3 regions of the Neisseria sp. HMSC15G01 genome follow, and region 3 is predicted to be linked to each of the others. Evidence: predicted binding sites of a transcription regulator. Region 3 holds the regulator's gene; each other region holds the start of a gene.

Region 1 (11,029 bases), on a different contig from region 3:
ATTGATACATATGCAATGATAATATGATATTAAATTTAATATGTAAATAGAAAAAATGCCGTCTGAAACTTTTTCAGACGGCATTGTTATTGATTAACCTTTATAACTTGCTTCTAATATCCTCTACTGCTTTCACTAAAGCCTCGGAAAGCAAAGGATCAAAAGAAGAATGGCCTGCTTGGACGATTCTCAATTCCGCTTCAGGGAAGGCTTGCGAGAGCTCCCACGCGCTTTGCATCGGGGTGCATAGGTCGTAGCGGCCTTGGACGATGATGGTTGGGATATGGCGGATTTTGTCGATATTTGCCAAGATGGCTTTATCGCCCTGCAACCAGCCTTCGTTCACGAAGTAATGGTTTTCCATTCTTGCGATGGCAAGGGAGGCTTGCGGATCTTCATCCACGTCTTTAGGTTCAAACTGAATAAGGTAGCTTTCCCAGTCTGCCCATGATTTGGCTGCTTTGAGGCGTGTGGCTTCATCTTCGCTAAACAGCATTTCATGGTAGGCTTTAATTAGGGCTTGGCGTTTGTTTTCGGCCACGGGGGCAATGAATTTTTGCCATTGGGCCGGATAAATTTGGCTTACGCCGCCTGCTTCGTTCAACCATGCCATTTCAGACGGCCTGCACAGGAAAATACCGCGCAAAACTAAGCCGCTGACGCGATCGGGATGGGTTTCGGCATAAGTCAGCGACAAGGTGCTGCCCCATGAGCCGCCGAAAACCAGCCATTTTTGAATACCGAGCATTTCGCGCACTTTTTCAATATCGGCAACCAAATCCCATGTGGTATTGTCTTCGATACAGGCATAGGGTTTGGAACGTCCGCAACCGCGTTGGTCGATAATAACGATGCGGAAATGCTCTGGATTGAAAAAGCCGCGACAGGCAGGTGATGCGCCTGCTCCGGGGCCGCCATGCAGGAAAATCACGGGGTGGCCATCAGGATTGCCTGATTCTTCCCAGTAGATCTCGTGAATGTCGGATACGCGCAAAAGGCCGCTATTTCGTGGTTCTTGAATCGGATGCATGAGCTTTCTCCTTTGTCTGATGAATATGTTGATTGTAACACTTTGCCTTCTGATTTTTCAGACGGCCTACATAGGTTTGGCGCCATAAATGGCGTAAAATACCACTTTTTTGACAGGATTATTTATGTCTGACAACAAACAAACACATGCTGCACCCGAAGGACAACTTTTATTGCGTACGGTAGCCATGCCGCGTGATACCAATCCTAATCAGGATATCTTCGGCGGCTGGATTATGTCGCAAATGGATCTGGGCGGCGGTATTTTGGCGGCAGAAATCGCACAGGGACGAATTGTAACCGTGGCTGTTCAAGAAATGAATTTCATCAGACCGGTAAAGGTCGGCAACGTCGTGTGCTGCTACGGTCATTGCGTCCGAGTAGGCAATACTTCTTTGCAACTGAAAATCGAAGTGTGGGTGAAGACTTTGATGAACGATATGGTAACGGAAGACCGTCAACTGGTCACCGAAGCCGTGTTCACTTACGTCGCCATCGATTCACAAGGCAATCCGCGCCCTATTCCTCGCGAAGGCAATGCAAAGCTGGCACATTTGTAAGTTTAAAAATTCAAAACAAGGCCGTCTGAAACCTCAACGTTCAGACGGCCTTTTTTAATACAGAAGCAAAATGTAATAATATTTCTTTTGAGCTAAAGCAAGGCGAAGTATCTGTTTTTTAGGTTTAATTCAGGCTGATTGATAAGACAAAGACCATACACCGGCTTCCTATAACACTGCCCTACCGCGACAGTTTGCGCCACTTTTGAAACGGCGTTTCCTCCTCAACCCACTTTAAGGAACATCATGGCTTCGCGCGATTTATACCCACAGGAAATTTTACAGGTTGTTCTCGACAAAAGCTGCGCCAAAGCACAATCCAGCATCCCTACACTGGCAATCTTAAGCGTTTTGGCCGGCGGATACATCGGCTTCGGTTATCTTGCCTATTTAAAAGTAGTCAGCGGCATTCCGCACGAATGGGGCGGAGTTGCGACTTTACTCGGTGCCGCCGTGTTCCCAATCGCTTTGATTTGTATCCTGCTTGGCGGTGGCGAGCTGGTAACCAGCAATATGATGATTATGTCTTTAGGCAGATTGGCCGGACGGATTTCCTCCAAAATGCTGCTGCGCAACTGGGTTATCGTCTGCATGGGCAATTTGGTAGGCACGCTGGCAATGGCTTTTTTCCTTGGATACTATGTCGGCATGATTGAAGGCAGCGTGGCAGAAAAAACCATTGCTGTGGCGGAAGCAAAAGTCCATATGGATTTCGGCCGCGCTTTTGTATCGGCAGTCGCATGTAACTGGATGGTCTGCATGGGCGCGTGGCTGCATTTTGCCGCTAAAAACACAACTGGACGAATGCTGGCCATTTGGTTCCCCGTCATGATTTTCGTATTAAACGGCTTCCAACACCTTGTCGCCAATATGTTCGTTATCCCAGCGGGTATTTTGGCAGGTGCAAACATCACATGGGGGCAGTTTTTCTTCAACATGATTCCCGTATTCCTGGGCAATGTCATCGGTGGCGCATCCTTTGTCGGCGCATCTTATCTTTATACTTATAGAGACACGCTGAAAGATAGTACCGAATAGTCCTGCTTTAGAAACAACAAAACCTGCTTTGAGAAAGCAGGTTTTGTTTCAGACGCCATTGGTATTAAGTTTTAAAATCCATTCGGACACATTATTCAGATAAATCATCCAAACGAAAAAAGAGTCGTTTTTAAAACGGCTCTTTCCAATTTTTTGGTCGGAGTGAAAGGATTCGAACCTTCGACCCCTTGCACCCCATGCAAGTGCGCTACCAGACTGCGCCACACTCCGACTCGATAAGCTGTGAATTTTAGTTTCAAACGCTGATTTTGACAAGTGCTTTTTAGAAAAGGAAATTTACTCGTTTGAAAACATTTGAATTATTTGTAAGCAAAAAAAGGCCGTCTGAAATCATTCAGACGGCCTTTGATTATTCAGTCAAATATCAAGCTTCAACCGGAATAATACCGATTTTTGCCTGCCATTGTTTTGGTGCAATGGCGTGAACCGATTCACCATTGCTATCCACCGCAACGGTAACAGGCATGTCTTTGACTTCAAATTCGTAAATCGCTTCCATGCCCAATTCTGGGAACGCCAAGACTTTAGATGCTTTAATGGCTTTGGCAACCAGATATGCCGCGCCACCGACAGCCATTAGATAAACGGCTTTGTTATCGGCAATGGCTTGGCAAGTTGCTGCGCCGCGTTCGGATTTGCCGATCATACCCAAGAGGCCGGTTTGTTCCAGCATTTGACGGGTAAATTTATCCATACGGGTGGAAGTAGTCGGACCGGCTGGGCCAACAACTTCGTCACGGACTGGATCAACCGGGCCAACGTAGTAAATCAGTTTGTTGATGAAATCTACCGGCAATTCTTCGCCTTTGTTGAGCATATCAACCAAACGTTTGTGCGCGGCATCGCGGCCGGTCAGGATTTTACCGTTCAGCAACAATACATCGCCGGTTTTCCATGTGGCCACTTCTTCTTTGGTCAGATTGTTGACATCGACACGTTTACCGTTGTCAGGGCTGTAAGTCAGATCCGGCCAGTCTTCCAAAGACGGGGCTTCCAGTTTGGCCGGGCCTGAGCCGTCCAATTCAAATTCGATGTGGCGAGTTGCCGCGCAGTTTGGAATCATGGCAATCGGTTTGGAAGCCGCGTGGGTTGGGTAGTCAAGGATTTTGACATCCAGTACGGTACTCAAACCGCCCAAACCTTGTGCGCCGATGCCCAAGGCATTTACTTTTTTGTAGAGTTCCAAGCGCAGGGCTTCGGTTGTAGACAATTCTGCACCTGAATCGGCTTTTTCTTTGAGCTCCTGAATATCGATATGGCTCATCAGGCTTTCTTTGGCCATCAACACTGCTTTTTCAGGCGTACCGCCGATACCGATACCCAAGATGCCCGGAGGACACCAGCCGGCACCCATTTGAGGAACGGTTTTCAATACCCAATCAACAATATTGTCTGAAGGATTGAGCATGGCAACTTTAGTTTTGTTTTCAGAACCGCCGCCTTTGGCTGCGCAAGTGACTTCGACTTTGTCGCCTTTTACGATTTCCATATGTACAACGGCAGGGGTGTTGTCTTTGGTATTTTGACGTTTGCCAGCCGGATCGGCCAATACGGAGGCGCGCAGTTTGTTGTCAGGATAGGTGTATGCACGGCGTACGCCTTCGTTAACCATTTCCTGTACGCTCATCTCGGCATCCCACTGTACATCCATGCCTACTTTCAAGAATACGGTCGCAATACCGGTATCCTGACAAATCGGACGGTGGCCTTCAGCACACATACGGCTATTGACCAAAATCTGCGCCATCGCATCTTTGGCGGCAGGGTTTTCTTCTTTTTGATAAGCCTTATACAAAGCCTGGATGTAGTCTTTAGGATGGTAGTAGCTGATGAATTGGAAAGCATCGAAAATACTTTGGATAAAGTCTTCTTGCTTGATGACGGTCATGATTGTGTTCCTTTTCGGGAGTCATGGTAGGGAGGATTTGTTTATTTCTTAAGAGACCGATTTTTTCAGACGGCCTTCAATAGTGTAATAGTGCTTTCAAATGAATGACCCAGACAATATCATTTTCATACCTTCTTGATTTAAATGAAATTTAATATCGTATTAAATCACTTGGTTATTGATAATCTATATCTACTGACCATTCACTTACATAGAAATAAAATTACATTATTTTTTAAATGATATTCTAATTGCCAGGCCTTCTGAAAATATTTGCCTTAAGCATCTAAAAAAGAAATTTAGTAGCCTGTATTTAAAAGGGAATTATCTAAATTTCAGACGGCCTTTCTTATTCTCCAATACAATACACAATTGTAAAATCCATGTCATTTTCTCCCCCAATCTTCTTGACTGATATCAAACTTATTTAATTTTCTGAAATTTTATAACAATATTTTCACTTGCTTATATACCTAAATATTATTCAATATATACAACAATCTATGCAAAATTATCTGATATATAATAATGATTTTTACTAGTAGATAGACGAATTTTTTAAAATTTATACTAAAAAAGTAATTTTATTTTACTTTTAAAATCAAATTTTTGTAATAAATTTGTCTAAATAATAGGCATGTTTTGTTTGCAATCCTCCTTCTATAAAACCTTGGATTACCCCTATCATCAAAATCACTAAATTCTGATACACTTCAACTCATAAAGATAAATATTGATTTTAAAAGAATTTCTGAGTAAATCACTTGGATATTTCCACGCACACAATAGATGTAATAAAAATACAATTAATTAAATTACCCACTATTCCAACTTCCAATTTCACAGGAACAAACCATGAGTGAAAATTTGTTAACCCTGACCATAGACGGCCATGAAATCAAAGCTTCCGCCGACTCGTCAATCATCCAAGCCTATGCCCGTTCAGGCAATGCGATTACTGCCAATGTCGGCTGTATGGGTCAAGGCGTATGCGGTTCCTGCCGCTGCATGATTCGTAAAGAAGGCGAGCGCGAAGTCACCACCGCACTGGCATGCGAGACCAAAGTTGAAGAAGGTATGCAGGTCAGCTTCTTGGATTACTTTATTCCCGAGCACATCCAATATTACGACGTCGGCGAGATTGGTGATGGCTGGAACTGGTTGGACGATACCGCCAAAGCCTTCCCAGAAGCGCAAAACTGCCGTCATTGCGGCGGCTGTAATCGCGCCTGTCCTAAAGGTTTACAAGTAGAAAACGGCGTAGCGCAGGTAGTTTCCGGTGATTTCGGCGCGGCTGCGCTGACCTTTGACCAATGCGTGATGTGCAACCTCTGCACCCTCTCCTGCCCCGAACACATCCGTCCGAACCACTTGGGCCTGTTCGCTCGCCGTATGAAAGCAGCGCGCACATTGCGTCCTGTGGATTTGATGCGCCGCCTACGCGAAATCGACAGCGGCAAAATGAAAGTCGAATTTGAAGAGGAGTCAGTGTAATGGTTAACAAAATCCAAGGCATAGACTACGAAACCGCCCTTGCCAACCTGCGTGCGTCCTCATTGGAGCTGCGCGGCGATTTACCTGAAAAAAACGAATTACTGAGCCAATTTCACCCTGACTATCAGGCAAATGCCCGTGTGAAACTGCCTATCGGTCCAAACCAAGGCGATTACTGCCATCCTGATTTAGCCAAACTCTTAATCAGTCAGCCTCTGATTGACGACTATAATTTGTCAGGCGCTGAACATTTAAACACTGACGTATTGGTAATTGGCGGCGGCGGTGCGGGCGCAGCGGCGGCATTGTCTGCGACTGAAGCCGGCGCACGCGTCATCATGGCGAACAAACTGCGTATCGGCGACAGCAATACCGTGATGGCCGAAGGCGGCATTCAAGCAGCGGTCGGCGCAGAAGACAGCCTGCAACGACACTTTGACGACACCATCAAAGGCGGCCACAACGTCGGCAAAAAAGAATTGGTGGCACAAATGGTTACCGATGCACCATCTGCCATCCGCTGGCTGATTGGCTTGGGCATGACTTTTGACTTGACTAAAGGCGCAGACAGCAACGGCATGTTGAGCCGCAAGCGTGCAGGCGGTACGACCGTGCCGCGCATTCTGAGCTACCGCGACTTTACCGGCCTTGAAATGATGCGCGTACTGCGCGAGGCAGTCGAACTCGACGAAAACATTACCCAGCTCAACCGCCACCCCGCCATCGAATTATTATCAGACGAACACGGCCGCTGCGTCGGCGCGATTTTGTACGATTTGGAAAAACGCTCTTTGGTGTTGGTTCACGCCAAAGCCGTGGTATTGGCAACCGGCGGCAGCGGACGCCTGCATTTGCAGGGTTTTGCCACTTCCAACCATTATGGCGCGACTGCAGACGGCCTGGTTTTGGCCTACCGTATCGGCGCCAAACTGCGCGATGTCGATTCTTTCCAATACCACCCGACCGGCGTTGCCCACCCTCCACACTTGGCAGGCGCGCTGATTTCCGAAGCCGTGCGCTCCGCAGGCACCAAACTGGTCAACGGTTTGGGCGAACGTTTCGTTGACGAATTACAACCGCGCGACGTTGTTGCCGCTGCGATTCTGCGTGAATGCCGCGAAGGCCGCGGCGTGGTACGCGACGGACAAGTCGGCGTATTCCTCGACACCCCGCGCCTGATTGCCAACGATCCTGACGTATTAAACCGTTTGGTAACACTCGGCCACGTTGCCCACAAATGCGGCATCGACCCTGCCGTTGAGCCGGTCATGATTCATCCGACCCTGCACTATCAAAACGGCGGTATCGAAATCAACGGCGACGGCGCAACCTGCGTTGAAGGCCTCTATTGCGCCGGCGAAGTAACCGGCGGTATTCACGGCCGCAACCGCCTGATGGGCAATGCGCTTTTGGACATCATCAGCTTCGGCCGCCGTGCCGGTAAAGCCGCCGCAGGTTGCGGCCTGCCGCTGAAAAAAGTACGCGGCGGTGTCGGACACGTCCATGACCTGCAACGCGAAATGACCCGCGCCGGTCTGACCAGCGACATCAAAGCCCCCGTTTTATATCCCGACTACGGCAAATTCGATTTGCGCGAACACGCCGGTTTGCAGGAGCAACAATCATGAACCAAGCCAATCAAAACTTACTGCATCCTTCCCGCCAAGTCGGCGCAGATTTAGCCGCCTGGCGCAAAGTCGGTGGCGGCGAAGGCTTGCTGGCTGCGCTTGCCGATCCTCAAAGCATTGTTTCCAAACTGCAAGATGCCAATCTTTGCGGTATGGGCGGTGCAGGTTTCCCGACTTGGCGCAAATGGGAGGCCGCCGTTGCCGCCCAAAGCAAAAATGGCGATAAATACGTTGTCTGCAATGCCAACGAAGACGAACCGGGTACATTTAAAGACCGCGTACTGCTGGCAAATACCCCGCACCAAGTCATCGAAGGCGTCCTAATTGCCGCCGTTGCCTGCCGTGCCAACAAAGCGATTCTGTACGTCAACCCTCATCAAACCGAATCCATCGCTTCCATCACACCGGCCATCGAGCAATGGAAAAACAGCGATTTGTTTATCCGCATCGAAAACTACTTGGGTAAACCTTTGGACTTGCAACTGGTTGAAACTTCAGGCCGTTATATCGGCGGCGAAGAAACTGCCGTGATTTCATGGCTGGAAGGCGGTTTCCCCTTCCCTCGCCGCAAGCCGCCTTTCCCTGCCGAAAGCGGTGTCAACGGTGAGCCGACCCTTATCAACAATACCGAAACCTTCGCCAATATTCCGCAAATCCTTGCCAAAGGCGCGGAATGGTACAAATCTTTGGGTTTGGGCGATGCGGCAGGTACGAAACTCTACTCGCTCTCCGGCGACGTATTGAATCCGGGCCTGTACGAACTGCCGATGGGTACGACCCTGCAATCGCTGATTTACGATCACGGCGGCGGTATGCTCGAAGGCCGCACGTTTAAAGCCGTATTTACCGGCGGCCCGTCCAATACGCTTTTGACTGTAAAAGATTTGGATGTGCCTTTGGACTTCGTTTCCGTACGCGAACGCAAATCCAGCCTCGGTACCGGCGCGATGATTGTGATTTCCGAAGGCACCAGCGTGGTGCGTAAAGTGGCCGAGTATGTGGAATTTTTTGCTTCCAACTCATGCGGTCAATGCCCGCCGTGTAAAGGCGGCACATTCCAGCTTTCCCGCCTGCTCAACCGCGTGGACACCGGCATCGGCACTCCCGACGACCTGCGCGCCCTGCAAAGCCTGTGCCAACTGTTGCCACGAAGCGGCCGTTGCGGTTTGATTGACGGCGCGGTTACCGTGTTGCAAAGCTCGCTGCGTACCTTCCCCGAAGAGTACGGCCTGCCGCAAGAACAGGAGTAAAACGGCGTTGTTTTCAGACGGCCTGTTTCTGTAAAGGCCGTCTGAAAGACGATACTCGACTCCCATTCTCTTCTTTCCAAGATTGAAGAGAAACCCAATAAGAAAAATACCTTCCGAACCTACCAAAATACGTTCAGACAGGCTTTAGCAACACTCAGGCCGTCTGAAAACAGATTTCCCAATACTTTAAATCCTCAAATTAGGAGATTCAACATGGGCTTCAAGCCAATTCCTGCGGCGGTCGCACTTGTGCTGACGCTGCTTATCTGGTTCGTTATCCCCGTTCCTCAAGGCGTATCGCCTGACGCATGGCATCTTTTGGCATTGTTTGTCGGCATCATTGCCGGCATCATCGGCAAAGCCATGCCTATCGGCGCAATGGCGATTTTGGGCATTACCTTGGTTGCACTGACCGGCGTGACCAACGAAAAAGCTGCAGACGCAACCAAAGACGCTTTGAGCAGCCTCAACAACCCACTTATCTGGATGATCGGTATCGCCATCATCATCTCGCGCGGCCTGTTGAAAACCGGCTTGGGTATGCGTATTGGCTATCTTTTGATTTCTCTCTTCGGCAAACGCACGCTGGGCGTAGGTTACAGCTTGGCATTGGCCGACTTGGTCATCGGTCCGGTAACGCCGAGTAATACCGCGCGCGGCGGTGCCATCGTACATCCGATTATGAAATCCATTGCCCTGAGCTTCGACTCTGACCCTGAAAAAGGTACGGAAGGCAAAATCGGTAAATACCTTTCACTGGTCAACTTCCACTCCAACGTAATTACCTGTCTGATTTTTATCACTGCCACCGCACCCAATCCGCTGGTAGTCGAATTGGTTGCCAAAGCCACCAATTCACAAATCCAACTCTCTTGGGGTACTTGGTTCTTGGCAATGGTAGTACCCGGCCTGCTTGCCATGCTGCTGATGCCGCTGGTGTTGTATTTCCTGTATCCGCCTGAAATCAAACAAACCCCTAACGCCACTGCATTGGCAAAAGAGCATTTGGCTGCCATGGGGCCGATGAAGCGTGAAGAAAAAATCATGCTGGGTATTTTCCTGGTTCTGCTGCTGTTGTGGGCGGGTATTCCCGAGATGCTGTTCGGCGTGAAAGTTGACGCTACCGCCACCACCTTCCTCGGCTTGAGCTTGTGCCTGTTGACCGGCGTACTGACTTGGGACGACGCGCTGAAAGAAAAAAGCGCGTGGGATACCATTGTTTGGTTTGCTGCCTTGGTGATGATGGCAAACTTCCTCAACAAACTGGGCCTCATCAGTTGGTTGTCCGACTCCATGCAAAACGGCATCGCCCACATGGGCTTGGGTTGGGAAGCCGGTTGCGCCCTGTTGATGCTGGCCTACCTCTACTCCCACTACGTTTTCGCCAGCGGTACGGCACACGTTACCGCCATGTTCGGCGCATTCTACGGCGCAGGCTTGGCCTTGGGCGCACCACCGATGCTGTTTGCCCTGATTATGGCAGCCGCTACCGGCATCATGATGTCGCTGACCCACTACGCCACCGGTTCCGCACCTGTCATTTACGGCTCGAACTACGTCAACATGACCGAATGGTGGAAAGCCGGCTTCATCATGAGCGTGGTCGAAATCCTGATTTTCAGCACTGTCGGCATCTTGTGGTGGAAAGCCTTGGGCTATTGGTAACCCTTTAGCCGATTGAAAAATCAGGCCGTCTGAAACTCCAATTTCAGACGGCCTTTTGTTACAATTTCATTTTTACCGAACACACTCAATTACCGTGAAAATACTCATTCTCGGCAGCGGCCAAGTCGGCTCGACCGTCGCCCAAAATCTCGCCTCCGTTCCCAGCAACGACGTTACCATCATCGACATCGACGAAAAAGCGCTCAACCGCATCAGCAGCCGCCTCGATGTCCAAACCATCGTCGGCAACGGCGCATCGCCCTTTACCCTCGAACAGGCAGGCGCGGCGGACTCCGACCTTCTGCTTGCCCTGACCCGCAGCGACGAAACCAACATTGTCGCCTCCAAAATCGCCGCCGACCTATTCAACATCCCCAGCCGCATCGCACGCGTGCGCTCAAGCGAATACCTCGAATATCCGGTTGACGGCAGCGATAACCCCGAAGAAGGCAGCCT
Region 2 (11,029 bases), on a different contig from region 3:
GCATTGAAGCAGACATCGAATTGATTGATTTGATGCTGAAAAGCATGAAAATCGCCGACATGGGCGAAGTTCTGCTTTCATTAGGCCATATCGGTGTATTCCGCGCTTTGGCAAATGCCGCTCATTTGGACGAGCAACAATCGGCAACCCTGCTGTCATTGATGCAGGACAAAGATGCCGAGGCTGTCAGCCAGTTGGTCAAAGAGTGGAAACTCGACGGTATGTGGGCAAAAGCGTTTTCACTGTTGCCCCGACTGTACGGCGGTCGCGAAGTGCTGACTTTGGCCCGTGAGAAATTACCTGAATTATCCGCAGTCAGTGCGGCGCTGGATGAATTGCAGGCCGTATGCGATGCGTTCCCAAATCAAAAAGTGCATATCGATTTGTCGGAATTGCGCGTTGACAATTACCATACCGGCTTGCTTTACGCGGCTTATGGTTCAAATCTTTATGATGCCGTGGCGCGCGGCGGCCGTTATGACGGTTTGGGCGGATACTTCGGACGCGCACGTCCGGCTGCCGGATTCAGTTTTGATTTGCGCAGCTTTATCGGCCGCCTTCCCGCTATCGGACGAGAGTCCGTGGTGGCGGTCGATGTCAAAGACATGCCTGCGGCTCAAGAAGCGGTAGATGCTTTGCGCGAACAAGGACAATGTGTCGTTATCGATTACGGTATCGGCTACAACGGTTCGGAAGAGGTTACAGGCCGTCTGAAACAAGTGGACGGCGTTTGGAAAGTAATCGCTTTGAATAATTGAGTTTTATTTTGAAATTTTGTATCTGAAATAAGGTTAGATAGCTATGGCTAAAAATGTTGTCGTAATCGGTGCCCAATGGGGTGATGAAGGCAAAGGTAAGATTGTTGACTGGCTGGCGGAAGAAACCAGCGGTGTTGTACGTTTCCAAGGCGGCCACAATGCCGGCCATACATTGGTCGTCGGCGGCAAAAAAACCATTTTGCGTCTGATTCCAAGCGGCATTTTGCATGAGACTTTAGACTGCTTCATCGGTTCGGGTGTCGTGGTTTCTCCTGAAGCATTGTTGGGTGAAATCGACGAATTGAACGCCGCCGGTGTGAAAAACGTTGAAGGCCGTCTGAAAATTGCGCCGACCTGCCCATTGATTCTGCCTTACCACATTGCGCTTGACCAAGCACGCGAAGCTTACCGCGGTAAAAGCAAAATTGGTACAACCGGCCGCGGCATCGGCCCGGCTTATGAAGATAAAGTTGCCCGTCGTGCGATCCGCGTGGTGGACTTGTTGCACCCTGAAAAACTGGTTGAAAAACTGGAAGCTGTTTTGGCTTATTACAATGTTCAGTTGCAACACCTGCACCATGCCGAGCCGGTAAAACTTGAAGACGTGATGGCGGTCATTGAAAAAGTTGCGCCGCGCATTACGCCGATGATTACCGATGTTTCCCGTGTTTTGAACGAGAAAAACCGCAAAGGCGAAAGCCTGTTGTTTGAAGGCGCGCAAGGTACGTTGCTTGACATCGACTACGGTACTTATCCGTTTGTAACTTCGTCCAACTGCTTAGCCGGTGCCGCTTCTGCCGGTGCAGGCGTGGGCCCGCAAATGCTGGATTACGTTTTGGGTATTGTTAAAGCCTATACGACCCGCGTGGGTTCCGGCCCGTTCCCGACTGAATTGTTTGACGAAGTGGGTGCAGGTTTGGCTGAGCGCGGTCATGAGTTCGGCTCTGTAACCGGTCGTGCGCGTCGTTGCGGTTGGTTTGACGTGGCTGCGTTGAAACGCTCCATTCAAGTTAACGGCATTTCCGGCATGTGCATTACCAAGCTGGATGTCATGGACGGTGTTGAAAACATCAATATCTGCGTAGGCTATGAATTGCCTGATGGCAGCAAAACCGACATTCTGCCTTGCGGCTCTGACGCGGTGGAAACCTGCAAACCGATTTATGAAACCATGCCGGGTTGGAGCGAGTCGACTTTCGGTGTGAAAGAGTACGACAAGCTGCCTGAAAACGCTAAAGCTTATCTGAAACGTATTGAAGAAGTGTGCGGTGCGCCTGTGGCCATTGTTTCAACCGGTCCTGACCGTGAAGAAACCATTGTTTTGCATCATCCGTTTGCTTAATTGATTAAGTGAATAAAAGGCCGTCTGAAAATTCAGACGGCCTTTTATATAAAATGCAATAAAAACTCAGCCCTGAAGAACACCTGTCTTCAGGGCTGAATTTTGTATTTTACGCCGTTTTGAAGTACGAATGTTTGGAAAATGAGATGTAGTGCCAAGTAACAATTATTCTCATTGACGTAAATCAAGAAAAACCAAATCTGTAATTTTATTTCACAAAAACCCCTGTAAATAAATGGGTATTGATGTTATCCTTTCAGAAAATTTACAGTCTATATTTTCAATAAAATTAGGAGCTTGATATGTCAAATGATGTTCAGCAACGTCCTGCCGCTTGGGAAGGTTTTGTCGGTGGCAACTGGGAAACCAACGTAGATGTCCGCGATTTTATTCAAAAAAACTACACGCCATATGAGGGCGATGCTTCATTCTTAGCACCTGCAACCGAAGCCACAACCAAGCTGTGGGCGGAAGTGATGGAAGGTATCAAGGTTGAAAACCGTACACACGAGCCGTATAAAATCGACGCGCAAATCGTCTCCGGTATTACCAGCCACGCTCCAGGCTACATCAACAAAGATTTGGAAACCATTGTCGGCCTGCAAACAGACGAGCCTTTGAAACGCTCTATCATGCCGTTTGGCGGTTTGAAAATGGTGCAAGACGCGTGCAAAGTGTACAACGTTGAATTGAATCCCGAAGTCAGCGAAATTTTCACCAAATACCGCAAAACCCACAACCAAGGCGTATTTGACGTTTATACGCCCGACATCCGCCGCTGCCGCAAATCAGGCGTGATTACCGGCCTGCCGGATGCTTATGGCCGCGGCCGTATTATCGGCGACTACCGCCGCGTGGCATTGTACGGTATCGACTTCTTGATGAAAGACAAACTCAACCAGTTCAACTCACTGCAAGCCGATTTGGAAAACGGTGTGGACTTGGAAGAAGTGATCCGCCGCCGCGAAGAAATCAATGAGCAATATAAAGCATTGAACCAAATGAAAGAAATGGCAGCTTCTTACGGCTACGATATTTCCGGCCCTGCAAAAAATGCACAAGAAGCCATCCAATGGACTTACTTTGCCTACCTCGCTGCCGTTAAATCTCAAAACGGTGCGGCGATGTCTTTCGGCCGTGTATCTTCATTCTTGGATATTTATATCGAACGCGACCTGAAAAACGGTGTGATTACCGAAACCCAAGCGCAAGAATTTATCGACCACTTGGTGATGAAACTGCGTATGGTCCGTTTCCTGCGTACGCCCGAATACGACCAACTCTTCTCCGGCGACCCGATTTGGGCAACCGAATCCATCGGCGGTATGGGCTTGGACGGCCGTACGCTGGTAACCCGCACCAACTTCCGCGTGCTGCATACCCTGTACAACATGGGCCCGTCTCCTGAGCCAAACATCACTGTATTGTGGTCAGAACAACTGCCTCAAGGCTTTAAAGAATTCTGCGCCAAAGTATCCATCGATACTTCGTCCATCCAATACGAAAACGACGATTTGATGCGCCCTGACTTTAATAGCGACGACTACGCCATTGCCTGCTGCGTCAGCCCGATGGTGGTCGGCAAACAAATGCAGTTCTTCGGCGCACGCGCCAACTTGGCTAAAACTCTGCTGTACGCAATCAACGGCGGCGTGGATGAAAAATCTAAAGAGCAAGTTGGTCCGAAAACCGAGCCGATTATGGACGAAGTTTTGGACTACGACACTGTCTTTGAGCGCATGGACAAATTCATGGATTGGTTGGCAACCCAATACGTTACCGCGCTTAACATTATTCACTACATGCACGACAAATACAGCTACGAAGCCGCGTTGATGGCGTTGCATGACCGTGATGTGAAACGTACGATGGCATGCGGTATCGCCGGTTTGTCTGTGGCTGCCGACTCATTGTCCGCCATTAAGTACGCCAAAGTGAAACCGATTCGTGACGAAAATGGCATTGCCGTTGACTTCGAAATCGAAGGCGAATACCCACAATTTGGTAACAACGACGACCGCGTTGACGATATCGCCTGCGATTTGGTTGAACGCTTCATGAAAAAAGTGGCAACCCACAAAACTTACCGCAACGCTACTCCGACTCAGTCCGTACTGACCATTACTTCCAACGTTGTTTACGGTAAGAAAACCGGTAATACTCCAGACGGCCGCCGTGCAGGCGCTCCGTTTGGTCCGGGTGCAAACCCAATGCACGGCCGTGACGTCAACGGTGCAGTCGCTTCATTGACTTCCGTAGCCAAACTGCCATTTGAGTTTGCCAAAGACGGTATTTCTTATACCTTCTCCATTATTCCTGGCGCGTTGGGTAAAGACGAACATTCTCGCGAACGCAACCTTGCCGGTTTGATGGACGGCTATTTCCACCATGAAGACGGTAATTTGGAAGGCGGCCAACACTTGAACGTCAACGTATTGAATCGCGAGACTTTGGAAGATGCGATGCACAATCCGGAGAAATATCCGCAGTTGACCATTCGTGTGTCCGGTTATGCGGTTCGCTTCAACTCGCTGACCCGCGAACAACAGCTTGACGTGATTACCCGTACGTTCACAGAAACCATGTAATCCGGGTGGAGAAACAAACCGGAAGCTAAATTTGCATTTGGTTTGTTTTGAAACAAAGCTCCGAGGCCGTCTGAAATGTTCAGACGGCCTTTATTATCGTACAATCCATATAAGCAAAAACATTTTTGAGCCGAACACTATGTCCACGACTTTTGCCATTACCCCCGAGCCGGCACTGAAAGACCTTGGTCACCGTCACTATAACGGCAAAGGCATTATTCATTCGATTGAATCTTGCGGTGCTGTCGATGGTCCGGGTTTGCGCTACGTGCTCTTTTTGCAAGGCTGCCTGATGCGTTGCCTGTATTGCCATAATCGTGACACATGGGATCTTCATACTGAGCAGGCGCAGGAATTGGATGTGGCAACTGTGATGAAGCAGGTCATGACCTATCGTCATTATTTGCGTGCGACAGGCGGAGGCGTAACGGCAACCGGCGGCGAGCCGTTATTGCAATATGAGTTTGTGCGCGATTGGTTTACGGCCTGCCGGGAACACGATATCCATACCTGTCTCGACAGCAATGGCTATGCTTTGCACTATGATTCGATTTTGGATGATTTGCTCGATCATACCAATTTGGTCATGCTCGACTTAAAACAAATCGATCCTGAAATTCATAAAGTGCTTGTCGGTATTCCAAATACCAAAACGCTGAAATTCGCGCGCTATCTTGCCGAACGCAATCAGCCGACGCGTGTGCGTTATGTGGTTGTTCCAGGCTACACTGATGATGAGCGTTCAGCGCATTTATTGGGCGAGTTTATCGGTGATATGGATAATGTCGAAATGGTCGAGCTTTTGCCGTATCACGAATTGGGCGCACACAAATGGGCTTTGTGCGGCGACGAATACAAGTTAAAAGGCGTACATCCGCCGCCTAAAGAAACCATTTTGAAAATCAAAGAAATATTAGAGAGCTACGGAAAAAACATTATTTATTAAAACAGAAAAAGGCCGTCTGAAACGAAATAATCAGTTTCAGACGGCCTTTTCATTATTGAAAAAAATTTAAGCGTTCAATGCGGCCAGAACCTTGGCAACAACTTCTGATACTGCAACAGCTTGAGCCTGATTGTCACGGCGTTCGGCATATTCGACATTGCCTTCTTTTAAGGCGCGATCACCGATCACGATGCGGTGAGGAATACCCAACAGCTCAGAGTCATTCAGCAATACGCCCGCACGTTCATCGCGGTCATCCAACAATACATCCGCACCGGCAGCCAAAAGCTCGGCATAGATTTTGTCAGCGGCTTCGCGTACGGCTTCAGATTTTTTGTAGTTCATCGGCACGATAACGACTTCAAACGGCGCCATTGCTTTGGTCCAAACAATGCCTTTTTCGTCGTTGTTTTGTTCGATGGCGGCAGCAACAACGCGGGTAATACCGATACCGTAGCAGCCCATTTCCATGATTTGGGATTTACCGTTATTGTCCAAGAAGCTGACATTCATGGCTTGGGTATATTTATCGCGTAATTGGAAAACGTGGCCGACTTCAATACCACGCGCCAGTTTTAGACGGCCTTGTTCGTCAGGGCTGATATCGCCTTCGATGACATTGCGCAAATCGACAAATTCAGGCTCGTCAGCATCTCGGCCGAAGTTGAAGCCGGTATAGTGGTAGTCGTCTTCGTTCGCGCCGATAACCCAGTCTGCGCCTTTTTCAGTAGCGAAATCGGCATAGACTTTACCTTTGAAGTTGACAGGGCCGAGAGAGCCGCCGTTTGCGCCGAATTGTTCAATAATCACGGCAGGGCTCGCCATGGTCAGTGGCGATTTTACGCCGGCCAGTTTTTCTGCCTTGATGTCGTTAAATTCATGGTCGCCACGCAACAGCAGCAGGACGAGTTCGCCTTCGTTTTCGCCTTCAACCACGATGGATTTGAGGGTTTGTTCAACCGGAATATTGAGGAATTCAACCAAAGACTCAATGGTTTTGACGTTTGGCGTATGTACTTTGGTCAACTCGGCCTGAGCAGCAGCGCGTTCGCCTTTAAGCGGCAAAGTCGGCGCCAGCTCGATATTGGCGGCGTAATCAGAAGTGTCGCTATATGCAATAACGTCTTCGCCGCTTTCAGCCAATACTTGGAATTCGTGAGAGCCGGTACCGCCGATGCTACCGGTATCCGCGGCAACAGGACGGAATTCCAAACCCAAACGGGTGAAGATACGGCAGTAAGCGTCGTACATATCTTGATAGGTCGTCTGAAGCGAGGCATAGTCGGCATGGAAGGAATAAGCGTCTTTCATGACAAACTCGCGTGCACGCATCACACCAAAGCGCGGACGCACTTCATCGCGGAATTTGGTTTGGATGTGATAAAAGTTTTTCGGCAATTGTTTGTAGCTGTTGACTTCTTTGCGCACGATGTCGGCAATCACTTCTTCACAAGTCGGACCCATACAGAAATCACGGTCATGACGGTCTTTCAGGCGCAGCAGTTCTTTACCGTAAAACTCCCAGCGGCCGGATTCCTGCCACAGTTCGGCAGGTTGTACCACCGGCATCAGCAGCTCCACGCTACCTGCGCGGGCCATTTCTTCGCGCACGATATTTTCAACTTTGCGCAATACGCGCAGACCCATCGGCATCCAAGTATAAAGACCTGATGCGTTGGCTTTGATCAAGCCGGCACGAATCATCAGCTTGTGGCTGGCAAGTGCGGCTTCGGCAGGGGCTTCTTTAAGGGTAGAAATGAAGAACTGGGAGGCTTTCATGGCGTATTTTTCTTTCTTAAAAATAAGTGCGTATTGTAACGCAAAATGTATGACCGCGTGTCTTTTGAATGGCATCTGATGAAATCGGCCGTTGTTTTACGCAGCTTTTGATTCGGGGCGATTTTTAGGGATGTCAACCCTAATTTATGCACAAAGCCGCATAACCTTGTTTTACCTATAAATTTTCACTGTATGATTATAGTAAAATCTTATAAATATAACTATTTGATTTTATTATGTTTTATTTGATTAAATTTTAGTCAATTTAAGACTTGGTTTGTTCCTAAAGAAAATTTTACGATTACCCAAAGCTTATCAACAGATTTATCCACAGAGATTGTGTATAGATTTTAAATGCCGCCAGCGTAATGATTTTGCATGATTGGCAACCTTGTTTAAAGCAGATTTGATTGCCTTAAAAAGATGGGGCAACAACACGATGGGCAGGTTTTGCGCTAACATTCTGCTTATTGCTGTTTCCTTACAAGAGGTAAAATGAAAAATTCAGAATTGCATTTGCTGGAACGCAGAAAGATGTTTAACGGGTATCAGGAACGGTACCGCCATTTTTCTCAAACCTGCCGGACGGATATGGTATTTGATGTCTATCTGCCGCCACAAGTCTTAAAAGGCTATCCCGCGCCTGTTTTATATTTTCTTTCCGGTTTAAATAGCGATGGTTCTGAATTGGTTCGGCAAAGTGGAATCCAACGTTTTGCGGCACAGTGGAATATTATTGTGGCTTTTCCGGATACCTCGCCACGCGGTCAGCATGTTGCCGACAGTGAGGAACATTATCTTGGACAGGGTGCCGGATTTTATGTCAATGCAACTGAAGTGCCTTGGGCGCAGCATTACCAAATGGAAAGCTATATCAGCCAAGAATTGTCTGATTTAATCGAGCATCATTTTCCGGTAACGAAAGAGCGCAGCATTGCAGGTTTCAACATGGGCGGGCATGGCGCGCTGCATTTGGCTTTGAATCATCCAGGCCGATATGCTGCGGTTTCAGCCTTTGCGCCTTTATGTCATCCTATCGATACGGAAGGCGGCAGGCAGGCGTTGTCAGCTTATTTGGGCCAAAACGTGGAAACGTGGAAACGCTATGACAGTACAGAGCTGCTTCAGACGACCTCGCATAAATTGCCTGTTTTGATTGATGTCGGCAGTGAAGATGCTTTGTATCCTGAAGTCCTGCAACCGGAAGGGTTTGTCCGCTCAGCACGCGAAAAAGGTTTCAATATCCAATATAAAGTACGCCCGGGCTATGGGCATGACTATTTCTTTATTGCCAGCTTTATCGATTCGCATATTGAGTTTCATGCTCAGGCATTGGGGCTTTAAGCAGTATTGAATAAAAGGCCGTCTGAAATCCGATTAATGGTCGGATTTCAGACGGCCTTTATTTGGTCTTTAACCTTTAATTTCAAACAGACTTATTCCTCAGGACGTTCGCCGTCGGTATCGTCCAATTTGCCTTCGGTAATATCGACATTGATACCGACTGCCGCACGGATTTTGGCATCGATTTCGTTGGCGATATCAGGGTTTTCTTTCAGCCAAACGCGTACATTGTCTTTACCTTGGCCGATTTTTGCGCCGTTGTAGCTGTACCATGCACCAGATTTTTCAACGATGTCATGTTTGACGCCCAAGTCGATCAATTCACCTTCCCAGCTGATGCCTTCACCGTAAAGAATATCGAATTCGGCTTGACGGAATGGAGGTGCAACTTTGTTTTTGATGACTTTGACTTTGGTTTCGTTACCAATGACGTCATCGCCTTTTTTAATCTGACCGGTACGGCGGATGTCGAGGCGGACGGAGGCGTAGAATTTGAGTGCGTTACCGCCGGTCGTGGTTTCAGGGCTGCCGAACATCACGCCGATTTTCATACGGATTTGGTTAATGAAAACAACCAATGTATTGGTGCGTTTGATGTGGCCGGTCAGTTTGCGGAGGGCTTGGCTCATCAGGCGAGCTTGCAGGCCGACGTGGCTGTCACCCATTTCGCCTTCGATCTCGGCTTTAGGTACAAGTGCGGCTACGGAGTCGACAACAACCATATCGATACCGCCTGAGCGTACCAATGTATCGCAGATTTCCAATGCCTGTTCGCCGGTATCCGGTTGGGAGAGATAGAGTTCTTCGACTTTTACACCGAGTTTGCGGGCGTAAATCGGGTCAAAAGCATGCTCGGCATCGATGAATGCGCAGATGCCGCCATTTTTTTGGCATTGGGCAATGGCTTCGAGACAGAGTGTGGTTTTACCGGAGGATTCCGGGCCGAAAATTTCAACCACGCGGCCGCGGGGCAGACCGCCAACGCCGAGTGCCAAGTCCACGCCGAGGGAGCCGGTGGAAATAACATCAAGGTTTTCTTCCTGTTGGCTGCCGTCCATTTTCATGATGGAGCCTTTGCCAAAGTTTTTTTCGATTTGGGCAAGGGCGGCGGCTAAGGCTTTGCTTTTTTCGTCTGACATGTTTTCTCTCCGAAAGGAAATATGAATCGCTAAGAATTTATTTAGCTATTATCGCATAAATTAAGAAAAAGTATAGTTTTATTTTTATTTTTCAGACGGCCTGTGTTTTTTGTATGCAACAGGCCGTCTGAAACTTTGAATAATCAATCAGTTGGTTAATGATGCAAAAACTTGGAAATACTCGGGGAAAGTTTTATGCGTACATTTCGGGTCGTTGATGATGACGGGGACGCCCAAAAGCGAAGCCAGCGAGAAACACATGGCCATGCGGTGGTCGTCGTAAGTATCAATGACGGCATTGGGGGTAAGTGTTTCGGGCGGCGTAATATGGATGGCTTCGGCTTCTTCAACGACTTCTGCACCCAGTTTGCGCAGTTCGGTTGCCATAGCGGCGATGCGGTCGGTTTCTTTGACGCGCCATGAGCCGATATTGCGCAGGGTGCAGGGTTGCTTAGTGGCCAGCGCAACAATGGCCAGAGTCATGGCCGCGTCTGGAATATGGTTGGCATCCAAATCAAAAGCCTGAATCTTGCGCTCGGCAGGACGGGAAATTTCTACAAAATTTTCGCCCCAAATGACATCTGCGCCGATTTTCTCCAATTCACGCGCAAAGGCAACGTCGCCTTGGATGCTGTGTGCGCCGATGCCGGTTACGCGGATGGGTGTACCCGCAATCAGGCCTGCGCCCAAGAAATAAGACGCGCTGGAGGCATCGCCTTCTACATATAAATGCTCGGGCGCATGATATTTGGCACCAGCCGGGATTTTAAATACACGGTAGTCTTCATTGATGATGTCCACACCGAACTGCGCCATCAGCTTGAGCGTGATGTCGATATAAGGTTTGGAAATCAATTCGCCTACCATGTGGATTTCAAATGCTTGTCCGGTCAAGGGCAAAGCCATCAGCAGGGCGGTCAGGAATTGGCTGGAAACATTGCCTTTAATCGGAATAACGCGCTCGCCGTTGTCTTGGCGTTTGCCGATCTGAAGAGGCGGATAGTTTTCATTGCCCAGATATTGTACGTCCGCGCCTGCAATCCGCAGCGCATCCACCAAATCGCCGATGGGGCGTTCGTGCATACGCGGTACGCCATGCAGATGATAGTCGCCACCCAAAACGGCAAGCGCGG
Region 3 (11,029 bases):
GAAGCAGATATCAAAGAACGCAAAATCTACGTTGGCTCCCCCATTGCCCGAGCCCTGATCGGCAAAGAAGAAGGCGACGTTGCAGAAGTTCAAGCACCCGGCGGCGTGCGTGAATATGACATCATTGCCGTACAATATATCTAAATAAACAAAAGGCCGTCTGAAAACATTTTCAGACGGCCTTTTGTTATACCTAAAAACACCATAATTAAAGAAAATAAAATCTTCCCAGGAGAAGCATAATGAATCTACTATACAAAATTATCCAAACCGCTGCCGCCATGTGGCTTGGTATGCAGCTGACAGCAGGCTATGTTACTGCCCCTATCCTGTTCCGCATCCTGCCCAAAATGCTGGCAGGAGAAATCGCCGGCATTTTATTTGCCATCACAGCAATATGCGGCTTAGCTATTTTTGGCGCAGCCTATGCCTTTTTCAGACGGCAACTTGCCTCCCTCTCTTGGTGGATCTTGGTACTTTGGCTACTCTTAGCCTGTAATCATCTTTTGGTTACGCCGGTTATCGAGGCACACAAGTACGGACTGGATAACTGGCTGCTGTCTCTAGTAGGCGGTACATTCGGCATTTGGCATGGCTTATCCAGTATCATCTTTTTGATTTGCACAATACTCGCCGCTGTTTGCGTATGGAAATGGCCCAAGCCAAACTAATCCGTCTTAATAAAAGGCCGTCTGAAAGACTTATTTTCAGACGGCCTTTTATTTTGAATCATGAATTCCCCGACTCTTCAAATATAAACCATAAAAAAATGCCCTGCAATATGCAGGGCATTTTTCACAAACCGATTAAGGTTTAGCGTAACCGTGAACGCCATTGTAAGGAGCTGGGATCCAACCTTCATCAGTAGCAGGCAATTCGCCTTGACCTTCGATAGTTTGGCCTGGAGCAACTTGACGAGTAACAACGCTGCGGATTTTAACATCAACGCGACGGTCAGGTTCGATACAAGCGATAAGGGCAGCACGTTTCTTAGCTTTAGAAACTTTTTTACCCAGTTTAGCAACTTCAGCTTCACAAGTAGCAGTCATTTGAGCTTGAGACTCGCCCAGACCTACTGCAGAGATTTTGCTAGAAGCAACGCCACGGCCTACCAAGTAGTTAGCAACTACGTTGGCACGACGCTCAGACAGAGCTTGGTTGTATTCTTCAGAACCCATGAAGTCAGTGTGACCTTCAACACGTACAGTTTGTACGCTGTCGTTGCTCAGGCGTTGAGCCAAAGAGTCCAAGTTTTCTTGAGCTTCAGGACGCAGGTTGTCTTTGTCGAAGCCGAACAGAGTTTTAGTAGACAGAGAAACAGTTTCATCAACATACTCAGGAGCTTGTTGTACAGGAGCAACTGCTTCGCGGTCACCACATTCAACACGGCCTTCGGTAGCTTTGTCGAAGTAGCTGTTTTTCCAGCATTCGCCGTAGTTGTTACGGACGATTTCTTGAGATTGGCTGCTTACGGTGTAACCGTGTTTGGTGTGCGCTTCGCTGGCCATAGCGGTGCCAGAGGCAACCAAGGCAACGAACAATGCGCTTAATTTCAGCTGTTTGGTCATTTTATTCCCTCATCAAATTGTTATGCGGCGGACTAGGAAAGCAACCGCTGCAAAGTACCAATATACAGGCCGCAGTATCAAAACAGCGGCAAATCGGATATATCAGGTTGCACTATAAAGAAGCGCAAGGCAAACTGTCAATACTCGATGCCTTCAAACAATCATGAAGTGCCTGCTTCCTAGTAGTTAATCATGCCGAAAAATCAATCTTGTGTCATTAATTTAGGGCAAAATCAGACAATTCACCTACCTAAAGTTGTACAAAAACAACAAAACCCCTTTCCCTCTTCTTTCCTGAATTTCCTGTTTTCATATCATTAAAAGATATTTTCATTAAAAACAACCATTTTCAAAACTCGGGGCAAAACTGGGCAAAATATGTTAAATTACATGCCGTTTGTCGCACAAAATCCACAATAACAACGTATTCGGTACTGCTACCATGAAACTGCAACAATTACGTTACGCCCTTGAAGTTTACCGGCACAATCTGAATGTCTCCGAGGCTGCCGATGCGCTTTTTACATCCCAGCCCGGCATTTCCAAACAAATCCGCCTGCTTGAAGAAGAATTGGGTATCCAAATTTTTATCCGCAGCGGCAAACGTGTGGTTTCCGTTTCGCAACCGGGCAAAGCCGTGTTAGATATTTCGGAACGAATTTTGCGTGATGTACAAAACATTAAAAATATCGGCAGCGAGTTTACCGATCACGACAGCGGCTCGCTGACCATCGCGACAACGCATACCCAGGCGCGTTATGCCTTGCCCACAATCGTTGCGGAATTTGTCAAAAACTACCCTAAAGTCAATTTGACCATCAAACAAGGCAGCCCTTCTGCCATTGCGCAAATGGTCAGCAGCGGCGAAGCGGATTTGGCAATTATTACCGAACGCATTGACGATCATCCCGAGTTGGGCAAACTGCCCTGCTATGAATGGAACCATGCCGTCATTGTTCCGCATGACCACCCTCTTTTGGACTGCCGCAATCCTTTAAGCCTTGAAGATTTGGCTTCTTTTCCGCTGGTTACTTACGAATTTGCTTTTAATTCCGGCAGCAGTATCGCGCGTACCTTTAATAAAGCGCATATCGAGCAACCTGATGTTGCCTTATCGGCTGCCGATACGGATGTATTGAAAACGTATGTACGCTTAGGCTTGGGCGTTGGTTTGATGGCCAAAATGGCGTACGATCCCGCGGTTGATCAAGATTTGCAGCTGATTGATGCGGCACACTTATTTGAACCGTCGCCCACTTGGATAGCCTTACGCTCGGATACTTACCTGCGCGGTTACGCGTATGACTTTATCCAGATGTTTGCACCGAAACTGACCAGAGAAGTAGTCGACCGCATTCTGTACACGCCGGTTGTTGAAGATTTTTCAATTTAAAATTTGACTATCACTTGCGCAACTTAACAATTATTCTTTAATTCTTGTTAAAAAGGCCGTCTGAAATATTTCAGACGGCCTCAGATTCAGATAGCGTGTGAACAACCGGAAACCATTTTCTTCAAAGTCGTCGCATCTAGGATTTTGATGTGCTTGTGTTCAACCGAAATCAAGCCTTCGTGATGGAATTTGGATAAGGTGCGGCTGACCGTTTCCAGTTTCAGCCCTAAATAGCTACCGATTTCCTCACGCGACATCCGCAAGATAAAATCATTGGCGGCAAAACCTCGTGAATAGAGACGCTGAGACAGATTGAGTAAAAATGCCGCCAATCGCTCTTCAGCGCGCATATTGCCCAAAAGCAGCATAACGCCCTGATCTCGAACAATTTCGCGACTCATCAAGCGGAAAAAGTGAGAGCGGAGGCTGGGAATATCCTGACCGAGTTCTTCAATATGTGTAAACGGAAGCTCGCATACCTCGCTGTCTTCCAAAGCCACAGCATCACAGCTGTGAATATGGGAACAAATCCCATCCATACCGATCAGCTCGCCCGACATAAAAAAGCCGGTTACCTGATCTCGTCCATCTTGGCTGGCGACTGTTGTCTTAAAGAAGCCCGCACGGATGGCAAACAAAGAGGTAAACGGCTCGCCGGCACGGAACAGGTATTCACCTTTTTTCAGACGGCGGCTTTGACGAATAACCGCATCTAATTGTGAAAATTCGTTAGGCATTAGTCCGACAGGCAAACACAGTTCTCGTAAAGAACATGTGGAACACAAGGTTTTCATTTGATGTGTTGCATTGTGTGTAGCCATAACGCACCTTTAATTTGCTTAATTCTCTCAACCCCTGATTAAGCCGAATAACTATTGACCCATGTCAAAGTCGGCATATCATTATGAGGCATTCTACCAAACTATCGAAATTTTGACTAAAATTTTCCCTAATTTCCTTACTTCATACTACAAGCCCCGACCATGAAAATCATCCCCATCTCAAATAACACCAACACAAACAATGAATTACCGGAATTTGATCGTGAATTAATTGCCAGTTTGCCATCAAGCGGTCCACGTTATACATCCTATCCGACCGCCGACCGCTTCCATGAAGGCTTTAAAGAAGCCGAATATATCCAAGCTTTAAACCTGCGCAACATGGGTGCGCTCAACAAACCCCTTTCGCTCTACATCCACATTCCCTTCTGCAATACCATCTGCTATTACTGCGGCTGCAATAAAATCATTACCAAAGACAAAAGCCGTGCCGATGCCTATATCCAATATCTGGAAAAAGAAATGGAGTTGCTGGCACCTCATTTAGGCGGAAGACACCAGCTCGCACAGCTCCACTTCGGTGGCGGTACGCCCACATTCCTGAGCGATGACCAACTCGAACGCGTCTTCGACATGATTCGTAAATACTTCCAGCTGATTCCCAACGGCGAATACTCCATCGAAATCGACCCGCGTAAAGTCAGCCGTGAAACCGTCCTCAAATTGGGCAAACTCGGTTTCAACCGCATGAGTGTCGGTATTCAAGACTTTGACCCTAAAGTACAGGAAGCCGTCAACCGCATTCAAAGCTACGAAGAAACCAAAGAAGTGATTGATGCCGCGCGTGAAGCCGGGTTTAAATCGGTCAGCGTCGATTTGATTTACGGCTTGCCGCACCAAAACACCGAAAGCATCAAAACCACCATCGATACAGTCTTATCCCTCGATCCCGACCGCCTTGCCCTCTACCACTACGCCCACCTGCCGCATATCTTCAAACCGCAACGCCGTATCGACACCAATGTCGTACCCGGCAGTGAAGAAAAACTCGATATGCTGCAATATTGCGTCCAAACCCTGACTGAGCGAGGCTACGTTTTCATCGGCATGGACCACTTTGCCAAACCTGACGACGAGCTCTCCATCGCACTCAAAGAAGGTTTCCTGCAACGAAATTTCCAAGGTTATTCCACCTATGCCGACTGCGACTTGGTGGCGATCGGCATGTCCTCTATCGGCAAAATCGGCAGCACCTACTCCCAAAACGAGCGCGATATCGATGCCTATTACGCCGCACTCGACGCCGGACACCTGCCGATTATGCGCGGCTACCAGCTCAATCAAGACGACATTTTGCGCCGCAACATCATTCAGGATTTGATGTGCCGCTTCTCGCTCGACTATCGGATTTACGAAAGCGTGTTCGGCATTCCGTTTAGCCGTTATTTTGCAGCGGAACTGGAAGATATGAAGCAACTGGAAACCCTCGGCCTGGTCCACCTCAAACCGCACGGCCTGACCGTTACGCCGAAGGGCCGTTTCCTGATCCGCAACATCGCCATGGTGTTCGACTACCATTTACGCCATAAAGAAACCAAAGCCAAATACTCGCAAACCGTATAAACACTTAGGCCGTCTGAACATATGTGCTATATTTCAGACGGCCTTTTTTCACATCAAAAGCAACACAAAATGGATCAACCCGATTTCTTCCCCATTCCCAGCCCCTGCATCGGCGTTTGCGAAGCCAATGCCAAAGGTTATTGCAAAGGCTGCCTGCGCAGCCGGGAAGAGCGCTTGTACTGGCTCCAGATGACCGATAGCCAAAAACATCAAGTCATGCACCTTCTATCCCTCAGGAAGGCCAAAATCCGCAACCGCAAACTGGAAAAAACCGAAACGGGCGAACATCCGGTTCAAAACCTGCTCGATTTCTAAATTGCCCTTGCCGACCGCACACCACAATAAGGAAAAACATGAAAAAACTGCTTGCCTGCCTGCTTGTACCATTGACCGCCCTTGCCCTGGGCGCCTGCAAACCCGCCGCAACTTCATCCGACAACAAACCCGCCGAACTCAACTGGCAGCAGCCTAAACTCACCAGCAATGTTTGGAAAATCAGCAAAGAAGGCCAACCCGATTCCTACCTGCTCGGCACCATCCATATGGGACGAACCAATCAAACCTTGTCTTCCGATGCAGTCAAACTGTTGCAATCCACCGCCCAACTGACGACAGAAGTTGACGCATTGCCGGACAGCAGCCCGGAAACGGCAAAAATGTATCAAAAATACTTCAAGGAAGTCATGAGTACCGAACCACTCAGCCGTAAGCTCGGCAAAGCAGATTTCCGTCTTTTACAAGAAATCTATTCGCAAAATGAAGAAAGCCGACCCATCACCCAAATTGCCGACAAACTCCATCCGTGGGCGGCATTCATTTTTGCCGGCAGTACATTTCCCCGAGGGTATAGCGCAGAAACCGGTGCAGATATGTTGCTGACCAACGCGGCCGCCGACATCAATAAGCTGCGTGGTTCATTAGAAAGTTTGGACGATGTTACCGCGATCTTCAAAGCTCAGCCTGAAGAAACCATGCTCAACTTTCTGAAAGCCAGTATTAAAACCTATAAAGAAGAAACCGAAGATGTCAAAAAACTCCATCAAGCCTATTCAGACGGCCGCTTTGAAGAACTCATCCCACTTTTGGAAGAAACCGAACAACGCACCCTCAAACTTGTTGATACCAAATACGCCAAAGCTATGTCCGATTGGCTGAAAAACGACCTTCTGATCCGTCGCAACTTGGCATGGCTGCCTGAAATCCGCAAGCAATCTGCCAAACAAAGTACCCTCTTTGCTGTCGGCATTGCCCATTTACCCAGCGAAAAAGGTCTAATCGAACTACTGCGTAAAGAAGGCTATCAAGTAACACCCGAACCCAAAGTCCTGATTTGGCAATAAATCCAATCAAACGACAAGGCCGTCTGAAAGTCTTTCTTTCAGACGGCCTTTATTTAATCTCTATTAAATGAAGCAGTAAGCAATATTGAGCGTAACAATCAATCGCCCAATGCCGCCACCATCACCGCTTTAATCGTGTGCATCCGGTTTTCTGCCTGATCAAACACGATGCTGGCTTCGCTTTCAAAAACTTCTTCCGTTACTTCCACACCATTCAGGCCGAATGTCTCATAAATCCATTCGCCGACTTTGGTTTCGCGATTATGGAAAGCAGGCAGACAGTGCATAAATTTAACTTGCGGATTTTCCGCCGCGGCCATTAATTCGGGCGTAACTCGGTAATCTTTCAGCAAATCGATACGTTCCTGCCACGCCTCTTTAGGCTCACCCATGCTGACCCACACATCGGTATGGATAAAATCCACGCCTTTCACGGCTTCTTTCACATTCTCCGTCAACAGAATCCGTCCGCCGGTCTCTTTGGCAACAGCCTGCACCGTCTCGATAATGTTTTCAGACGGCCACAAACTTTTCGGCGCACCGATACGCACATCCATGCCCAGTTTCGCAGCCAACACCAGCAACGAATTGGCCATGTTGTAACGCGCATCGCCGACATAGGCAAACGCAATCTGGTTCAAAGGCTTGTCGCTATGCTCGCGCATCGTCAGCGCATCAGCGAGCATTTGAGTCGGGTGAAACTCGTTGGTCAAACCATTGAACACAGGCACGCCTGCATACTTGGCCAGCTCTTCCACCACATCCTGTCCAAAGCCGCGATACTCGATACCGTCAAACATCCGCCCTAAAACACGCGCCGTATCCTTAATGCTTTCCTTATGCCCGATTTGGCTGGCAGACGGCTCCAGATAAGTTACCCCTGCCCCTTGATCACGCGCAGCCACTTCAAACGCGCAACGGGTGCGGGTTGATGTTTTCTCGAAAATCAGGGCAATGTTTTTTCCCTGCATCCGCTGCACCTCGCACCCTGCTTTTTTAGCGGCCTTCAATTCGGCGGCAAGGTCGAGATAGGTAGTGATTTCTTCCGGCGTAAAATCCAAAAGTTTTAAAAAATGGCGGTTTTTCAGGCTCATGTCTTATTTCTCTTTTTCTAGCGTGGGGGTTGCCCAACATTTTTCTCCATGCAGATTTTTCCGGGCTTCCCCGACCTTCTGCTGCTCAATTTTTCAGAATGCGAAGCCTGCCCGAAGCGCGGCTCCTTATCCTCTATCAAAACAAGGCCGTCTGAACTTCACCTCGCTCCAAGGCAAGCAACGATTGTTTGCGGTTCAAACCGCCTGCGTAGCCGGTCAGCTTGCCATCGCTGCCGATGACACGGTGGCAGGGAATCAGGATAGACACCTTGTTCTGCCCGTTTGCAGCGGCAACGGCACGAATGGCTTTAGGATTACCCAACTGTTGCGCCTGCTCCTTATAACTGCGCGTTTCGCCGTAAGGAATGGTCAGCAGCGCATTCCACACCTGCTGCTGAAAGGCTGTACCTATCGTTTCCAAAGGTGTCGCAAAAACTTTCAGACGGCCTTGGAAGTATAAATCCAATTCTTGACGCAAAAGTTGCGTTTGCTCATTTTCTTGGAAAATAAACTGTCCGTTCAAAGCTTTTTGGACAGCCATGATTTCCTGTTCCATATGTTTCTGCCCGACAAATTCCAGCAGACACAAACCCTTACTGCCGAACACCGCCAACATCTCACCCAACGGCGTGGCAACCGCGGCCGCAGTCAGTTCGTTCGGACTATCAGGATAACGCGCTTCCAACAGACGGATGGCTCGGCGGATACGGACATATTCTTCGGGCGTGCAGCCGATACGGTCGATAAAATCCTGCTCGAACTGCTTGGCTTCGTGTTCCGTAAGACGCTCGTGCAGCAAGGCTTCGAGAGTAACGGGAAAGTCAGTTTCCAACTGCTCTCGGATTTCATTCCACCTTGATGGAAGGTCGTTTAAAGAAGGCAGAGTAATCATATTTTGCCTTGTCCAATTATCGATAACTTAAACGAAAACAAAAAGAGCAAAAGAATCATATCGCCCTATCGTTTTTCAAAGCCTATACGGCCTTTTTCACTTAAACAAACGTTTCAACATACCTTCATATACTGCCGACAGCTTCGGAATATCTTCCAAACGTACGTTTTCGTTGATTTGGTGGATGGTCGCGTTAGACGGGCCTAATTCGATGAGTTCTTTGGCAATGGCTTTGATGAAGCGTCCATCCGAAGTACCGCCGGTAGTGGACAATTCGGCCTCAACGCCACAAATCTCGGCAATGGCTTCGCGCGCCACATCGGTCAGTTTTCCGGCCTGAGTTAAAAACGGTTGGCCGGAACAAGACCACTGCAAATCATATTGCACGCAGTGTTTGTCCAAAATGGCGTGGACGCGTTGTTTCAGTCCTTCTTCGGTGGACTCGGTAGAAAAGCGGAAATTGAATTTGACGTTCAGCTCGCCCGGAATAACATTGGTCGCGCCTGTACCGCCGTTGATATTGGAAATTTGGAAACTGGTCGGTGGAAAGTATTCGTTGCCCTCGTCCCAGACTTCTTGTGTCAGCTCTAACAAGGCCGGGGCAAAAGTATGCACGGGATTGATTGCCAAATGCGGATAGGCAATATGGCCTTGCTTGCCTTTGACGGTCAGATTGCCCGACAGCGAGCCGCGGCGGCCGTTTTTCAACATATCGCCTAATTTATCCACGGCAGTCGGTTCACCGACGATACAGTAATCAATCAACTCGCCGCGCGCTTTCAACACATCGACGACTTTGGTCGTACCGTCCAGCGCATCACCCTCTTCGTCCGAAGTAATCAGGAGCGCGATGCTGCCTTGATGATTGGGATTTTCGGCAACGAATCGCTCGCAGGCGGTAACAAAACAGGCAATGCTGGTTTTCATATCCGCCGCGCCGCGGCCATACAGACGGCCTTCACGCTCGGTCGGTTCAAACGGTGGCGAATCCCATTTTTCAACAGGGCCTGTCGGCACGACGTCGGTATGTCCGGCAAAGCAGAACACCGGAGCCTGAGTACCGCGTCGCAACCAAACATTTTTGGTGTCGCCAAAATAAAGCTCTTCTACGGCAAAACCGATTTTTTGCAGACGTTCGGCCAGTAGTTGTTGGCAGTTTTGGTCATCCGGCGTAACGGACGGGCGGGAAATCAGCGCTTTGGCAAGCTCTAAGGATTGAGTTTCGGTCATATTTGCTCACTTTGAGAAACAGGCCGTCTGAAACGTTCTGAATATAATTTTCAGACGGCCTTGAGTTTATTTGAAGATACTGAATGGGCAGTCTGCCTTTCGGTATTCTGAGTTATTTTCCATGACAAGCTTCATACAGCGGCAGTAAGTCTTCCACTGTTTCCACTATCCATTTCGCGACATCCTGCTTGCCTAAATCATCGCGTTCGATGTGTTTCCCGATGCAGAAGAAATCTTTGTCGTCTCGAAGCTTTCTATCGCCGTCGCTTTGTTGGGAGACGGTACGATAATCATCATATTCGCTTTCCGCACCGTGCCACATATCGAATGAAGCGTATTTTTCAGTATCAAAATTATCCAGCCAGCGGTTGTAATCAGGCAGCGCAATTGGGGAAACATCGGCTTTATAGCAATGCCAATCCAAGCTGACGCTCAGGCGGCGACGGTTGAGCAAAATCGATAAAATCGCTGCGGAATTTTTATATTGTTCGTATTTGAAATAGGCAAAGAAATGAGCGCGGACCTGCCAGCCGTTACACCAGCGTTCGATATGCGGCGGCGCGAACGGCGCACCCAATTCAGCGGCAACCTGCTGGATCAGCTGCTGCCATACCTGCCAGTTTTCTTTATAGTCTGCCTTGATTTGCGGAATGCTTTCAGGCTGGTATTTTTTAAGCTGGGAAAACTGGAAAAAAGGGATATTGAACAAATTGCAACTTTTTGGGGTCAGCATAGTGTATTCCTTGAGACGATTGTTTCAGACGGCCTTATTTGCGGCGGCGTGCGGCCATAATTTCGCCGATTTCGGTCAATTTTTCTTTGGGGATAAAGGTTTTGCCCATATCAAACAGCGGCTCTTCAATCGCCAGATGGATATCATATCCTGCGACAAAACGCGTGAATGCTTCGGCATCAGGGATATAGGCGTTGTCTGCTTCAAGCTTGGCAAATTCAGCCGCTACGCCGTCCCAGTTGCTATGCAGGCTGACATGTTGGCGCAACAGCTCGTCAACGCTTTCTTGTGCTTGCGGCGCGTATTGCAACAAAAGCGGAAAGAAGTTTTCTTCTTCATCTTCATGGTGCAACGGTGCGGCAATATTGAAATAC

The links. Region 3 encodes FNR, which switches genes on or off when oxygen is low (the NO sensors DNR and NnrR bind a similar motif). Its sites were predicted from a motif close to TTGATNNNNATCAA; they were not measured.
Region 1: the regulator FNR is predicted to act here: its motif matches at 1,677-1,690, upstream of HMPREF3139_RS02535 (formate/nitrite transporter family protein).
Region 2: the regulator FNR is predicted to act here: its motif matches at 2,275-2,288, upstream of pflB (formate C-acetyltransferase).

What each region holds. Positions count from the first base shown of each region.
Region 1 covers NZ_KV792665.1:15,126-26,154, forward strand. The annotation lists gene pip (prolyl aminopeptidase) at 101-1,030, opposite strand; gene yciA (acyl-CoA thioester hydrolase YciA) at 1,155-1,589, shown strand; gene HMPREF3139_RS02535 (formate/nitrite transporter family protein) at 1,836-2,627, shown strand; tRNA gene HMPREF3139_RS02540 (tRNA-Pro) at 2,782-2,858, opposite strand; gene HMPREF3139_RS02545 (fumarate hydratase) at 3,013-4,536, opposite strand; gene HMPREF3139_RS02550 (4Fe-4S dicluster domain-containing protein) at 5,392-6,030, shown strand; gene HMPREF3139_RS02555 (FAD-binding protein) at 6,030-7,658, shown strand; gene HMPREF3139_RS02560 (complex I 51 kDa subunit family protein) at 7,655-8,908, shown strand; gene HMPREF3139_RS02565 (DASS family sodium-coupled anion symporter) at 9,122-10,573, shown strand; gene trkA (Trk system potassium transporter TrkA) at 10,668-11,029, shown strand, end outside.
Region 2 covers NZ_KV792697.1:106,164-117,192, forward strand. The annotation lists gene HMPREF3139_RS09545 (ATP phosphoribosyltransferase regulatory subunit) at 1-758, shown strand, start outside; gene HMPREF3139_RS09550 (adenylosuccinate synthase) at 802-2,100, shown strand; gene pflB (formate C-acetyltransferase) at 2,403-4,688, shown strand; gene pflA (pyruvate formate lyase 1-activating protein) at 4,828-5,634, shown strand; gene HMPREF3139_RS09565 (proline--tRNA ligase) at 5,701-7,413, opposite strand; gene fghA (S-formylglutathione hydrolase) at 7,909-8,757, shown strand; gene recA (recombinase RecA) at 8,850-9,896, opposite strand; gene aroA (3-phosphoshikimate 1-carboxyvinyltransferase) at 10,044-11,029, opposite strand, start outside.
Region 3 covers NZ_KV792657.1:44,433-55,461, reverse strand. The annotation lists gene greA (transcription elongation factor GreA) at 1-144, shown strand, start outside; gene HMPREF3139_RS02170 (DUF4149 domain-containing protein) at 243-671, shown strand; gene HMPREF3139_RS02165 (OmpA family protein) at 807-1,568, opposite strand; gene HMPREF3139_RS02160 (CysB family HTH-type transcriptional regulator) at 2,011-2,961, shown strand; gene fnr (fumarate/nitrate reduction transcriptional regulator Fnr) at 3,048-3,782, opposite strand; gene hemN (oxygen-independent coproporphyrinogen III oxidase) at 3,945-5,366, shown strand; gene HMPREF3139_RS02145 (DUF1289 domain-containing protein) at 5,436-5,681, shown strand; gene HMPREF3139_RS02140 (TraB/GumN family protein) at 5,720-6,706, shown strand; gene argF (ornithine carbamoyltransferase) at 6,805-7,800, opposite strand; gene HMPREF3139_RS02130 (methylated-DNA--[protein]-cysteine S-methyltransferase) at 7,937-8,692, opposite strand; gene dapE (succinyl-diaminopimelate desuccinylase) at 8,789-9,922, opposite strand; gene HMPREF3139_RS02120 (glucose-6-phosphate 1-dehydrogenase family protein) at 10,035-10,655, opposite strand; gene HMPREF3139_RS02115 (hemerythrin domain-containing protein) at 10,690-11,029, opposite strand, start outside.